DNA from 4 places in the Chryseobacterium sp. SIMBA_038 genome. Region 4 is predicted to be linked to each of the others. Evidence: riboswitches for the same ligand, from Rfam matches in the RefSeq annotation. Region 4 holds a riboswitch; each other region holds the start of a gene.

Region 1 (3,522 bases), on a different contig from region 4:
AAAATTACTGGCGGTTTTACGCATCGACTTCCATAACTCTGAACCCAGCCGTTTTGAGTAAACGCAAATCCTGCCAATTGTTCCCCGAAATATTCCACCATATCGTTTCGCTCAAACTCTCCATGAACCAAGACATCGATCCCGATTTCTTCCTGCCAACGGATGGTTCTCTCGGTTTCCTGTTTTAATAAATTGTCGTATTGTTCGACATTCAGTTCTCCTTTTTTGAATTTTGCTCTCCAAGTTCTCACTTCTTTTGTCTGTGGAAACGAGCCAATTGTTGTCGTTGGGAACAAAGGAAGTTGCAAAACTTCCTGCTGTGTTTCTTTCCTGATATTGAACGGAGAATTCCTCTGCGCATCTTCTTCAGTCGTCACATCAACACGGTTTTTCACATCCTGATTGTGAATTAAGGTTGACGTTTTACGGTTTTCAATCGCCTTTTTATTTTCAGCTAAAGCTTGTAAAACATTGTAATCCGGATTTTCTGAAGCTAATTTTTTTAAATTAACAATTTCATAAACTTTCTGTTTCGCAAAAGCCAGCCATTGCTTGATTTCAGGTGATAAAATATCTTCATTTTTCTCAGAATCAAGGTCAAAAGGAGAGTGTAGCAATGAACAAGACGGTGCAATAAAAACTCTTTCCGAACCAATTTTTTGAATGGCAGTTTTAATGATGTTTAATGAGTTTTGGAAGTCGTTTTTCCAGATATTTCTTCCGTCAACAATTCCTAAAGAAAGGCTTAAAGTTGTTGGGATATTATTTAAAACTTCATCCAATTGTTCAGGACAACGAACCAGATCAATATGCAAAATATCGATAGGAAGGGAATTTGCCAAAGCAATATTATCTTTTAATCCATCAAAATAAGTAGCTACAATGAATTTCAGGTTAGGAAATTGTTTTCTGATTTCAGCATAAATAAACTGATATGTTTCTTTCGCTTTTTCATTTAAATCTAAAGCTAAAAATGGCTCATCAAACTGAATATATTCTGCACCATGATTTTCAAGTTCTTTTAAAATCTGAATATAAACGGGAAGTAAGTTTTGTGCTAAATCTAATTTGTCAAAACCTTCTTCTTTTTCCTTTCCTAACAATAAATACGTCAATAAACCGATAATAACAGGCTTTGCATTGATTCCCGCCTGTTTTGCGCTGATGAATTCTTTAATAATTTTGTTGGAAAATAATTTAAACTCCTGATTTTTCTGAAATTCAGGAACGATGTAATGATAATTGGTATCAAACCATTTGGTCATTTCCATGGCGGTGATATCCAATCCATCTTTCTGGAAACCTCTTGCCATTGCAAAATAAAGGTCAAGTTCAGATTTTTTGAGAGCAATTTCCTGATAACGTTCCGGAATTGCTCCAACCGTTAACGTCATATCCAAAACCTGATCGTAATATGAAAAATCATTACATGGAATAAGATCAATTCCTGCTTCCTGCTGTAATTTCCAATTTTGGTGAGTGGTGGTTTTTCCAACTTCCAACAATTCGTCTAAAGGGATCTTGCCTGACCAATAGTTTTCACAAGCTTTTTTAAGTTCTCTGTTGCTACCAATACGCGGATAGCCTAGTAAGTGTGTTTGCATTTCTTTTAAACTTTTAAATTAAATTTGATTTTAAAAGTTCTTCAGACACTTCGAAATGCTATCGAGGAAAAGAATTTATGGAATAGAGTAGATACAGTGAGGACGTAATTTTTTCTTTAAATAAAAGAATTGGCTTAACATTTTTTATTTTTTTTGACGCAAAGTTTTAATTCAATTTTCTATATTATTTAAGCGGGCAAAGAAGAATCAATAAATTGATTTTAAGAAGCTGGTGTATAAAACATAAGCTTCATCAGCGACAAAGTCGCAATTCTTTGCTCCCTAAAAATAAGAAGCTATCATAAAAAATCTTTGCGTTTAAAAATTCAATCAAGTTAAAATTCAATTTAAAATTTTAAACCAAAATACGTTCAAAAGTATCATCTGTATGACCCAAAAGCTTCAAACCGCGAAAGCATTGTCAATTCGGAACAGGCAGGTCTCCTGACTTGTAACAGTTTTTGTCATCCTTCCCGTTTTCACAGTGGATCTACTTGGACAAAAACTTTTTTGTGTTACTTACAGTTGCGCGACAGTTCGTGATTTTCACACGATTCCCTATTAATTTACCTTAAGTAAAACCTTTTCCGTTTGATGAAGTATGTTAAAGAACAAAATAGAGTTCAAAGATATTGATTAAAGTGAATTGATTGGCTTAGTACTAAATATTAAGTATAATATTTCGTTTAAATCAATTTGAAAAGATATTTATTCTTTAAATTTGAAAAATAAAATCAAAAAAAGAATATTATTCTGTGGAAAGACTCGACGAAAAGGATCTTCAACTGTTAAGAATCCTACAAAAGAATGCAAAATTGACCGTAAAAGAGTTAGCGAAAGAAGTTAATCTTTCAGCATCGCCTGTTTTTGAACGAGTGAAAAGACTCGAACAAGAAGGTTATATTAAACATTATGCAGCCGTTTTGGAAGCTGAAAAACTGAACCGTGGTTTTACCGTTTTTTGTCAGGTCAAACTGAAAATTCATGACCGTTCTGTTGGAAATGAATTCGTGAAAGATATTCTACAGATTGATGAAGTTGCGGAATGTTATAATATTTCCGGAGATTTTGATTTTCTCCTAAAAGTTCAGGTACGAGATATGAAGCATTATCAAGATTTTGTGTTCAATAAATTGGGCTCTGTAAATTCCATCGGAAGTACGCACAGCACTTTTGTGATGGCGGAAGTGAAGAATATTTATGGGGTGAATATTTAGTAATTGTAAATTTTAACCACAAAAGAGGCAAAAGCTAATTGATACCCATTATTAGGAGACAATAGTTTTCAAAAGAATAAAAATCAAAGATTTTTAAAACTAATGTGTTCTTATTTGCGGTCGATCGATTGACTTAAAATACTAATGTGTTAATCTTTTGTAACTTTTGACTCCGTCGAATCTTCGATTTGTGGTTAAAATGAAAAGTTTAAACAATTTTTATTTTAAATTATCTCCGACTTCTAATCCTGCTCAAAGAAACAGAAGTAATTCCCAGATAAGACGCAATATAATGTTGCGGAATTCTGCGGATAATCTCTGGAGACTGCTCAAATAATTGATTGTATCGTTCTTCCGGTGTATCTTTTATTCTGGAAATAAATAATTTTTGATACTTTAAAAGTCTTTGCTGAAGGTTATTATAATAGAAATCTTTGATGTAAGGATTACGCTCCATTTTCTGTCTGAAATCTTCAAGAGAAGCGCTGTAAACAGTGACAGGTTCTATTGTTTCAATATTATAAAGACTTGGCAGGCTGTAAAAAAGACTTTCCCAAGACGAAATAAAAGCGCCTTCAAACATGAATTGAAAAGTAATTTCTTTTCCGTCATTATTGAGCCAGCCTCTCGTAACTCCTTTTTCGATGTAGTAAAATTTTCGGGCGATTTTGCCTTCTTCGATCAGAAGTTCTTTGGGACCG
Region 2 (3,522 bases), 130 kb from region 4:
CCCGGACTCCAGTAAAGATCATTAAATGTTGGAAATCTGAAATTCCTTGAAGCACTGATTCCCACATTATACCAATCAACAGCATTCCATTTTCCTGAAAACGAAAATTGGAGTGGCGAACTGATATCTTCAACAAAATCTTTTTTAACTCCGGCTTCAAAACGAAGATCTTTCGTTGTAAAATAACGAAGTAATCCCGCTACAGAACCTACATTTCTACTTATATGATCGATTCCGGATGCATAACCTTCGCCTTTATTAACCTGAAATTCTGTAATTAAGTTGAAATTTAATTTTGGAACAATAAAATAATTAAAATCATTTTTCAGGATATAATTTTTCCCTGTTCCGCCACTCGTTTTTGGCCCGTTGATATTGCCAAAATATTGGAAATTTTCTTCTGTATAAGCCGCTTTAAATGAATTGCTGAACTTAGATTTATTCCAATCCCAAGAAATTAAACTTCTTACATTTTGAGTTTCATATTTCGTCGGAGTCTGGCTTTCAAAGAAAACAGGATAATGCTGATTTCCATTAAAAAACTCAGAGATCCAAGAGATTTGGTGATGAGGTGTTATTTTATAAGCTGCCGAAAAATTGAAATTGGTATTATTGTATTTTCCGTTTCTGTTGATATAATTATTTGATTGTTCAACTTCATAATCATTTTCACTAATAGAATAATGACCGGAAGCCTTAAAACTGAATTTCTCATTGCTGTAAGAAGCTTTGAGCAAATTATTAAAAGTACCGAAAGATGCCGCCTCAGAAAATAACGAAGCGTGAGCTCCTCTGTTAAAATCCAGATTGTTATTTAAATGGATGCTTCCACCGATCGCGCCACTGCCATAACTTACACTTCCTCCACCTGATTTTACAATAAGCTGATCAAATCCCCCAAAAGGAATATTATTAACATCACCCTGACCCAAAAAGTTAGAGTTAATATTAATTCCGTTCCATACAAAGGCAGTCTGCGAAGCTGTTGTACCTCTGAAAGATGGTGAAGAAACCGCTCCACGACCATTTTCTTTGATATAAACGGCAGATTGAAAACGTAAAATTTCAGAAAGATTGGTTGAGTTTTTCTCAGCATCCTGAGGAGTAATGGTGGTAACGTTATGAAAAAGCTTAACCTTACTCATTTGGTTATCAAAAACGTAAACGGTGTCAATGGTTTTCTCCTGTGCGAAAAGAAAACAACCATAAGACGAAAAAAGCAGTACTAAAGATCTTTTTATATCCATCACTATTTTACTTTTCCTCCGAAAGCAATCTATTTTTTTATTATGATTTTGGCAGGTCTCCTGACTTTCGCTTTTCTACACCTTCCCGTTTGCACAGTGGTTTTTCGTAGAAATTTCGGTTGCGATTTACAGTTGCGGGGACAGTTTGGGGGTCTCACCCAATTCCCTTTTCATTCCAATACACTGGAAACCAAAATTTTTGCAAAGATAATTTATTAAATTGAAATGCAAAATCGTAAAAGGCTTAAATAATTACCCATTAACAATTTTATTTATTTTTAGGAGCTATTTCCCGCTTTCCGTTACAATCTTTTTTTTTCAAAAAAGGATTTTCTCTGCAATCGGGGCTAGGGTATTTGTCGCCTTTTCAATTGTTCCCGTCATTGCGAACCGAAGGTGAAGCAATCTCATAAAACAATTAGTGATAAAAAAGATTGCTTCGTCGCTTTGCTCCTCGTAATGACAATAAATTTTGCTGAGTGAAACGCCTTTGCGAACGAAAAATATTCTCAATGATTTTAAAGAAAACCTTTGCGATCTTTGCGCTAAAAAAAAGCACTCACAAACTATAAGAAAGTAGCATCAAAATAAAACGGCAACAAATCCTTAATAGAATTCACTTTCACGACCACATCATTCATGCTCGAAAAATAAAGATCAATATTTTCATTCTGTTTGGTTTCATATTCAATTAAGCTTTGTCTGCAAGCTCCACAAGGTGGAATGGGCGGATTTTTCTCATGAAATTCTCTTGGTCCGCCAACAATAAAGATCTTTTTAATCTTTTCATTCGGAAAATTGGCTGCTACCCAGAATAAAGTCGTTCTCTCAGCACAAAGTCCTGACGGAAAAGCCGCATTCTCCTGATTATTTCCAGAAAAGATTTCTCCATTCTCCAATAAAACCGAACAACCCACCAAAAAGTTGGAATAAGGAGCGTAAGCATTTTCTCTGGCTTGTTTTGCTCTTGCGAACAAAGTATTTTCTATATCGCTAAGTTCACTGCTATTTTTAAAATATTCGTAACCTATCTGTATGTCTTTTTTCATATATTGTGGACCTAAAAAAGGGGGATAAAATTACCTCTTTTTCACCAAGTGGGCAATATTATTTTGTCCTTCAAAATTTTAAATTAAAATTCAAAACATCAAACATGTTATACACTCCTATAAAATTCAGAAATGTTGAAGTAAAAAACCGTTGGGTAATGTCCCCGATGTGTATGTATTCTAGTGAAAACGGAATGGCTAATGATTTCCATTACGTACATTACGGAAGCAGATCGCAGGGCGGAACAGGATTAATTATAGTAGAAGCAACCGGCGTAGAACCTCGTGGAAGGATCACCAACCATTGCATGGGAATCTGGAATGACGAACAGGCGGAAAAACTACAGAAAATTGTTGAGTTTGTTCACAAGAATTCAGACAGCAAAATAGGAATTCAGATTGCACATGCAGGAAGAAAAGGCTCAACTTGGAACAATTTGCAAATTCCTGTTGAAGAAGGTTGGGAAACCGTTGCGCCAAGCCCGATTCCTTATCATCCGACAGAAAGAATTCCACACGTTTTGACAGTAGAAGAGATCAAAGAACAGGTTCAAAACTTTAAAGAAGCAGCAAGAAGAGCTGTAAAAGCAGGTTTTGATGTGGTCGAAATTCACGGTGCACATGGTTATTTGGTTCACCAGTTTTTATCTCCGCTTTCCAATATCAGAACGGATGAATATGGAGGAAGTTTTGAAAATAGAATCCGATTTTTATTAGAAATTGTAGATGCTGTAAATGAAGAATTAAATGAAAATGTTGCGCTGTTTGTAAGAATTTCCGGAACAGAATACGCTGAAAATGGCTGGAATATTGAAAGCAGTGTAGAATTGGCGAAAATATTAAAAAATCATTCAGTTGATTTGGTAGATGTCTCAAGCGGGGGAAACATTCATGGAGTAAAGATTCCTCTTTTTGATGGCTATCAGGTTCCTCTTTCTTCTCAGGTAAGAAATGCAGCAGAAATAAAAACCGGTGCAGTTGGTTTAATTAAAAAAGTAGAACATGCGGAAGAAATTCTTCAAAAAGGTGATGCTGATTTAATTTTTATTGCCAGAGAGATCTTAAGAAATCCATACATCGCGGTTCAGGGATCATTTGAGATGAATGAAGAATGCTTTTTTCCACATCAGTATTTAAGAGCGAAAATTTCTTCTTAATTTTATAAAATTAATTATTTAAAAAGATGAAAATAGAGGATTTCATGCTGTCTTGTCCAAGCAAAAAGT
Region 3 (3,522 bases), on a different contig from region 4:
CTGCGTACATTTTACCGCCATAGATCTGAATATCATTTCCAACATCCCCCAATTCCTTTATGACAGTAGGATTAATCTCTCCGTAAATATTCCTGCGATAAGTTCCTGTTGTATAATCAAAGAAATCTAGTGTGGCTTTATTGGTTCCCATATTTCCTTCGTTCAAAAGATAAAAACCTTTGATCGCAGTATTTTCCGGCTGAGCCAGATTTTCCCGCTCTTCAGGGATGATATATTCGTCTGTACGGCATGAAACCAGAAAGACAAATACAAACAACAGCAGAGAAAAGTTTAATTTTTTCATAATGTATAACTTAGAATAAGTTTAAAAAATCTTCCCGGCATCGGGTAACTCAAGACAACTTCATAGTATTGATTCAGAACATTATTCACTTCAAAACTTGCTTTAAACTGATGAGATTTCCAATTGAATTTTTTCTGTATCGATAGATCATGCGTATACCAAGGCTGTATATGATTAACAGCAATATTGTTCTGATTGATATCGTAACGCTCTCCTACATAAATGAAACTGTAATTGAAAGCCCAATCCTTATAATCCGCCATTAAAGTAAATGTTCCGCTGTGCCAAGGTGTGTAAGGGATTTGATCTCCAAAGAAAGACTCTTCCCTGTCGGAAAAATCTCTTGCACTTTGATAAGTGTAGCTTAATAATGGTTTGATTTTTACTTTTCCGACCTGCAATTCTGCCTGAATATTGACATCTGCACCCAAAATTTCAACATAATCAAGATTCTGCATTGTCCATCGGAACATACTTCCATTAGGAGAAGCAATAATTTTATCCTTCACCTGATTGAAATATCCGTCCACTTTTACATAAAAGCCTTTAAAAAAGTTATTATTATCGTAAAATTTTTGATAGGTAAAACCAAGATCGTATTGCTCCGTAAATTCGGGTCTTAAAGAAGAGCTTCCGATTAAAGTGTAATACAAATCATTGAAAGTAGGCATCCTGAAAATACGTTTATAGAAACTTCGTACCGTAAAATCTTTAGAATCAAAAGGCTGATAGCTTAAAAATGCGGCCGGCGTCCATTCTGTTTTGTCGGGAGCTTTGGTGTTAAGCTCTACTTTTTCATGAACAAAAGTTCCCAAAACACTTCCTAAAAATTTGAATCTGTTCCATTGATAAGTTGTTGCAAAAGCCACAAGCGAAGTATAACGGGTAGGATAAGAAAACTGCCTCAAATCGGCATCCAGCGTATTATACTGAAAGTCTACACTAGCACTCACATCCCAATTCGGGGTAATAGAATACAGATTGGAAGAAGAAAGATATAGCTCCTTCTGGATATATTGATTCTGAATCTTAATTGAAGAAACCGTATCTACATATTTAGTATAATCGTATGCAAATTTAGCTTTGAACTGTGTTTCAAATTTTGGAAAGATCTTTTTTCTGAAATTAGCCTGAACGAAATAATTTTCATCAACCATTCTTTGCCCTCTTGCATCAAAACGGTTGTTTACAATAGCTCCGGGAATTCCTCGGTTTGATAAATAGCCGTAACCTCTTACATTCCAGCTTCCGTTACTTAAAGTTCCGTTAACGCTCGTCTCAAAACGTTTTGCTTTGATATCAGAATCAAATCTTTTAAAAATCGTATCATAAGCAACTGCTCCGTCAGGATATTTCCGCGAATATCTATATTTATAAACACCATCACTCTGCATAAATTCTGAACTAAAACTTGCAGAAACTTTATCCGAAATTTTCTGTTCTAAACGAAATGACGGATTAAAAAGATCGATAGAACTGTTTTTTAATCTGACAACGAAATTTGTTTTCTGATTTCCTTTAAAGCTTGGAGTTTTAGGCTGAAGATAAATTGAACCTGACGATCCAAAGTCTTTTGCAGGTTGAAAAATTTCGCTTTTCTGTCCGTTATACAGTGAAATTTCCTCAATGTCATCTAGTGAAAAACGGCCAAGATCTACTAATCCGTTTTGGGCATTTCCTAACTGAATTCCATCATAAAAAACTCCGACATGCTGGCTTCCTAAACTTCGAATGTTGATGGTTTTCATTCCGCCAATCCCACCGTAATCTTTAATCTGAACTCCGGAAAAATATCGCAATGCATCTGCAACCGACTGGCTGTTCAGTCTTTCTAATTGTTCTCCTGAAAGGGTCTGCGCAGGAAGAATCTCTTTAAAATTCTTTTTGTAAATGTTAACAGCTTTAATCGATTTCTCTTTTATACTGTCTTTTCTGGTTTGAGAAAAGTATAATTGAGCCATTAGCACAAAAATTGTGATAATAACTTTATAACATCCAGAAGTAAATTTTGATACCATTAGCTCTTTGAAAATAATAACGCTAATGGATATAAGAAAGCAGCAATGAAAAGCACAGCAATAACTGCACAGAATCATTGTTGTCCTAAGCTTTATTCCACGAAAGCGTCAAACGTTAAATCTTCTGGCAGGTCTTCTGACTTACTCCATTTTTGAAATCCTTCCCATTAAAAAAACAGTGGATATAATTTTCAAAAACTTTTTTGTGGAGCTTACAGCAGCGGGTCTGTTCCGGATTTACACCGAATTCCCTTTTAAGCGCTTTTTAGGGCTCACCAGATTTCGGCAAAGATAGAAAATTATCGGCAGATACAATATTTTGATTAATTAAATGATTTTCAGTTAAATAACAAAAACATCCCGTTAAAATTTTAACGGGATGCAAATAATTATGTTAAATTCCAAAGTTGATAAAAACACTCAATCGGGATTTCGCTTCAATATCTCCTCCTGCTAAATTAGAATAAGCGGGAAGCATTACTTCACTTCCCAAACTAAACTTTTTATAAGATGCTTCAAAACCCAATTTCCCATACAAAGCACTTCCTGCGGTATTGGGTAAATCTTCGCGAAACTGCTTATTTCGGTCATACACTTCTCCCTGCATTCCTGCTTTTCCTGAAAAAATTACTTTTTCATTGGAAATAAATTGATAGAATCCGGTGGCTGAATAATTCCATTGGTTTCCAAAATCATAATGCTTTTTGTTCTCTATTTTAATCGTATAATCTGTATTTAAAAGAACTGCAACTTTATTTTTCTGAAATTTATAATTCAAAACCATCTGATAATCCCAGCTTCCTGTTCCTAGCTGAAAACTCGGATTAACGCCTGTGATTCCTTTCTCGTCAAACTTTCCTAAGGGAACTTTCACTCCAACTCCTCCATTTAATTGATGAATATTATCCTTTGAGTTGATCAATTGATAGATTCCCATCAAGTTCAAATCTCCAATTCCATTGATCTTAATATCACCCTGCATTGTTTTCTTTTCATGAAAATGAAATGGCAAACTCGCATACACACTTAGTTTTTTAGTTAAAGGAATTTTACCCCAAAGCTGAATGGTATTGAAATATTGATCCTGCGTTAAATCCTTTACAAATAGATTTTCTTTTGCTTTATAATGCTGCGCAAAATATTTAATTCCGATAAATTGTGGATTCAATAAAGATTCAAAACCAGAAGAACCGTTTCCTG
Region 4 (3,522 bases):
ACGAAAAAATAGAGGAAAAACGTCAAACTGACCGCGCTGTTTGGATGAAAATTGGTCAACGTGTTCGTATCACAGGAAGCACAAGTGTCGGGACGATTGAAAAGATATCCAGAAATAAAGTAATTGTGAATTACGGAACTTTCAAAACAACGATTAGTGCTGAGGAATTGGAGAGGATTTAATGATTAATGTATGACTGTAAAAACACAAATTACTTTCAAGGATTTTTGGAGTTTTTATTTAAAAGGTTCTTTAATAAGATTTTTTGGCTTTCCAATAATTGCTGTTTTACTTTTTATATTTAAAGGTTTTCTGGATGGCGATGAGCGGGATATTTTTCAAAATGCTTCCATTTGGTTACTTGTTTTATGGGTTTTCATGACTCTTAGAGGTTATTTTAGTATTAAAAAAGCTTATTATTCAGACAAAAAAATTCAGGAAAATATTTCGTATACTTTCGTTGAAGATAAAATTAAAACCGAAGGAGAGACATTTGAGAACGATTTTCATTGGAATACGGTTTCCAGAGTAAAAGAATTAAAAGATTGGTTTCTTATTTATCACAGTTTGCAAACCATGAATATGATTCCTAAAAAGGATTTTACAAAACAAGAAATTGTAACGCTCAGAACGATTATTAAAAATAATGGCGTAAAAGCGAAACTTAGAAATGATTAATATTATAGAAAAGAGAATGTTTATATGCATTCTCTTTCTTTTTATCATTAATACAATATATAATTATGTTCAGAAAAAGCATTTAATTTATATATTTGAAGAGTCAAAAATTTTTCATGATGATTTCCGCAAAAAAAGTATTTTATTTATCAATTTTCAGTGTTTTTTCTTTGAGCTTAATGAAAGGGCAAAATAAAGTTCCTTTTGGAGTTGTAAAAGCTGAAGAAGGCTATGCCATGGTACGTGTTGCTAAGGATAATTACCGAAAAATTGTGGATAAGATCCGTATGCGCCGAGGAGATGTTTTTGTATATGTAAAACCCGCTCCCGGAGAAACAGAATGGATATGGATCAAATACCCTGACAAAGACGACACTGAAAAACCTTTCGTAAGATACGATTCGTTAAACAAAGAAGGTATGGTTAATAAAGACCGTATCGCTTACATCGATCAGTTACCACCTTACACTCCATCAAAATCTAAAAACGGAAAATCTCTTATTTTCACAGATAATACTGATCCGAAAATTCCGGCTAATCAGAGAAGTAAAGTTATTATTGATGTTTACCCATCCACCGCGAGTTATCGTAAAAAGGAAAAAGATGCTAACGGAAAAATCCTTACCATTGATAAAGTAAGACCTTGGGGAATCGGTAATGAACTTCCTGAAGGTGTGACGGAAATTAAATCTATCAGGATTCAACAACCTGGAAGAGGTTCTGTTTTTGTGAGAGAAGCTATTAAAAATTTATTCCAACCAGCAATGGACTTCAATAATGTTGGAGTGACTTCTATCGATAATGATCATATTTTCCTTTACATGATCAATGGCTCAGGAGAAAACCGCTACACCACGCTTTGGACGATCAAAGAAGGAAAAGTTATCAGCCAGATCATCTATAATAATCCGGAATAATTCGTTTATCTTTCATATAATCCTTATTTTTGCAACGAAAAGTTATTTTGCTTTTGGCTTCTAGCTGATGGCATCTGGCTTTTTAGAAACTGGTTCTGCTTAACCGCAGATTAAAAGGGAATCGTGTGAAAATCACGAACTGTCGCGCAACTGTAAGTAACAAAAAGTCTTTATCAAGAATCCACTGTGCAAGGCATGGGAAGGAGATAAAGATGTTACGAGTCAGGAGACCTGCCTATTTCTTTAAGACAAAAACTTTCGCGATCTGAAGTTTATTGATCAATAGTTTTTTTCAGGAATTTCTATGTTCCTGTTATTTTCTGTTTGTTCTAATATCCTTTCTTTTCGCTTTAATTAATAATGAAATATGACTACAGAAGAAAGAATTAAAGCATCCGAAACCAGCATTTTTAAAGCCGTTTTCCCTAATACAACCAATCATTACGACACCCTTTTTGGAGGTACAGCGATGCAATTGATGGATGAAGTGGCATTTATCACCGCTACCCGATTTGCCAGAAAAAGAGTGGTTACAGTAAGCAGCGACAAGATTGATTTTAAAAGACCAATTCCTGCAGGAACGATTGTGGAGTTAATTGGTAAAGTTTCTCACGTCGGAACAACAAGTATGAAAGTAAATGTAGAAATCTACACCGAACAAATGTATTCTTACGAAAGAGAAAGAGCAATTGTGGGTGATTTTACTTTTGTGGCGATTGATGAATTTAAGAAACCAATTCAAATATTATAAATCCTTTTTATGGTTTCGGCGGCCAAAGGCCGCCGAAACCTCTTTTATTCTTAAAAAAATCTTCAATTTAGAGTCTTAAGTTTCTCCACAAAGTGGATTAGATTCCCTGCGGGAATGACAAAAATGATGTTAAAGTTGATGATTTATTTTAATATTTAGTATAAAATTATCTCACAACTTTCTCAGTTTCCAAATTTTTAATCATTAAATACTGAAAAGCCTCTCCCATTTCATCTGAAGCTCTGCTGATTGCATTTTCCAACATATTTCTGACTTGATTTTCAGTTACTCCGGCTTCTGTCCAGCTTTTTCCTGAGGTGTGAGAATTTAAAATGAAAGGCATAATTCTGTCGATCGCACAGGCAAAAATAGCATCAGGAGTTTGTTCTTCTTCAAATTCAAGCCAAAGATTGAAGAACTCAGTACGTAAAGGTTCATCTAAAATTCCGAAAATATTTTGAGCGGATTTTTTTTCCCTTTCAAATTTCCCGACCATTGCTGCTTCATCAAATAGGAAAGTATCTCCGGCTTCAATTTCTACTAAATCGTGAATGGAAAGCATTCTTATTACTCTTAACAAATCAACATCTGCCCTATTTTTCGCATATGGAAAAAGAATTTGAGCTAAAATAATAATCTGCCATGAATGTTCAGCGGTATTTTCTCTTCTCGAATCATCGGCATTGTAATTTCTTCTCTGTACATTTTTTAAAGCATCAACGGCTAAAATAAAATCGATCTCCTTCTGTATCTTCATTTTTAATTTTTATAGTATTTATTGATTGGATGCATCTCTTAATTCAAAATGATTTCGTCTAAATGTCACACCACGATATATTTAATTAAAATTCCAACCAAATAGTATCACAAAAATAAGGGTTTTGATTGTAAAGCTCATTTATGTAAGAGATTAATTGTATTTTTAATAGAAATATTTAACATGCATCCAGAGTTTAATTATCCGGCAGAAATTAAAGGAAAAAGAAAGCTATATTCTTTATTTAAAGGGCTTAACCATCCGTTGGAAGTCATCAGCGGAAACCATCTTTCTGTAGGTGATAATTATTATATTAGAGCAAGTTTTACTGATAAAAACTTCATCTTTTCTCAGGATAAAGAGTTTGTTGAATATATTTTAAAACAGAATCATAAAAATTATCAAAAATCTGAAATACA

The links. A riboswitch is a leader RNA that binds a small molecule or an ion and turns the genes downstream of it on or off. The one in region 4 is predicted to bind cobalamin.
Region 1: it holds a riboswitch for cobalamin, as region 4 does, so the genes downstream of both, metE (5-methyltetrahydropteroyltriglutamate--homocysteine S-methyltransferase) here and SB689_RS12740 (acyl-CoA thioesterase) in region 4, are expected to answer to the same signal.
Region 2: it holds a riboswitch for cobalamin, as region 4 does, so the genes downstream of both, SB689_RS12145 (TonB-dependent receptor plug domain-containing protein) here and SB689_RS12740 (acyl-CoA thioesterase) in region 4, are expected to answer to the same signal.
Region 3: it holds a riboswitch for cobalamin, as region 4 does, so the genes downstream of both, SB689_RS06755 (TonB-dependent receptor) here and SB689_RS12740 (acyl-CoA thioesterase) in region 4, are expected to answer to the same signal.

Annotation. Positions count from the first base shown of each region.
Region 1 covers NZ_JAWRXH010000001.1:771,116-774,637, reverse strand. The annotation lists gene metE (5-methyltetrahydropteroyltriglutamate--homocysteine S-methyltransferase) at 1-1,604, opposite strand, end outside; cobalamin riboswitch at 2,021-2,205, opposite strand; gene SB689_RS03585 (Lrp/AsnC family transcriptional regulator) at 2,360-2,821, shown strand; gene SB689_RS03580 (Crp/Fnr family transcriptional regulator) at 3,051-3,522, opposite strand, start outside.
Region 2 covers NZ_JAWRXH010000003.1:260,935-264,456, forward strand. The annotation lists gene SB689_RS12145 (TonB-dependent receptor plug domain-containing protein) at 1-1,247, opposite strand, end outside; cobalamin riboswitch at 1,280-1,457, opposite strand; gene SB689_RS12150 (cytidine deaminase) at 1,814-2,296, opposite strand; gene namA (NADPH dehydrogenase NamA) at 2,401-3,453, shown strand; gene SB689_RS12160 (DUF2752 domain-containing protein) at 3,480-3,522, shown strand, end outside.
Region 3 covers NZ_JAWRXH010000002.1:115,188-118,709, forward strand. The annotation lists gene SB689_RS06750 (YncE family protein) at 1-304, opposite strand, end outside; gene SB689_RS06755 (TonB-dependent receptor) at 301-2,265, opposite strand; cobalamin riboswitch at 2,431-2,617, opposite strand; gene SB689_RS06760 (transporter) at 2,717-3,522, opposite strand, start outside.
Region 4 covers NZ_JAWRXH010000003.1:388,445-391,966, reverse strand. The annotation lists gene SB689_RS12755 (endonuclease MutS2) at 1-182, shown strand, start outside; gene SB689_RS12750 (YcxB family protein) at 193-678, shown strand; gene SB689_RS12745 (hypothetical protein) at 795-1,595, shown strand; cobalamin riboswitch at 1,669-1,849, shown strand; gene SB689_RS12740 (acyl-CoA thioesterase) at 1,963-2,346, shown strand; gene SB689_RS12735 (HD domain-containing protein) at 2,513-3,103, opposite strand; gene SB689_RS12730 (cytochrome P450) at 3,287-3,522, shown strand, end outside.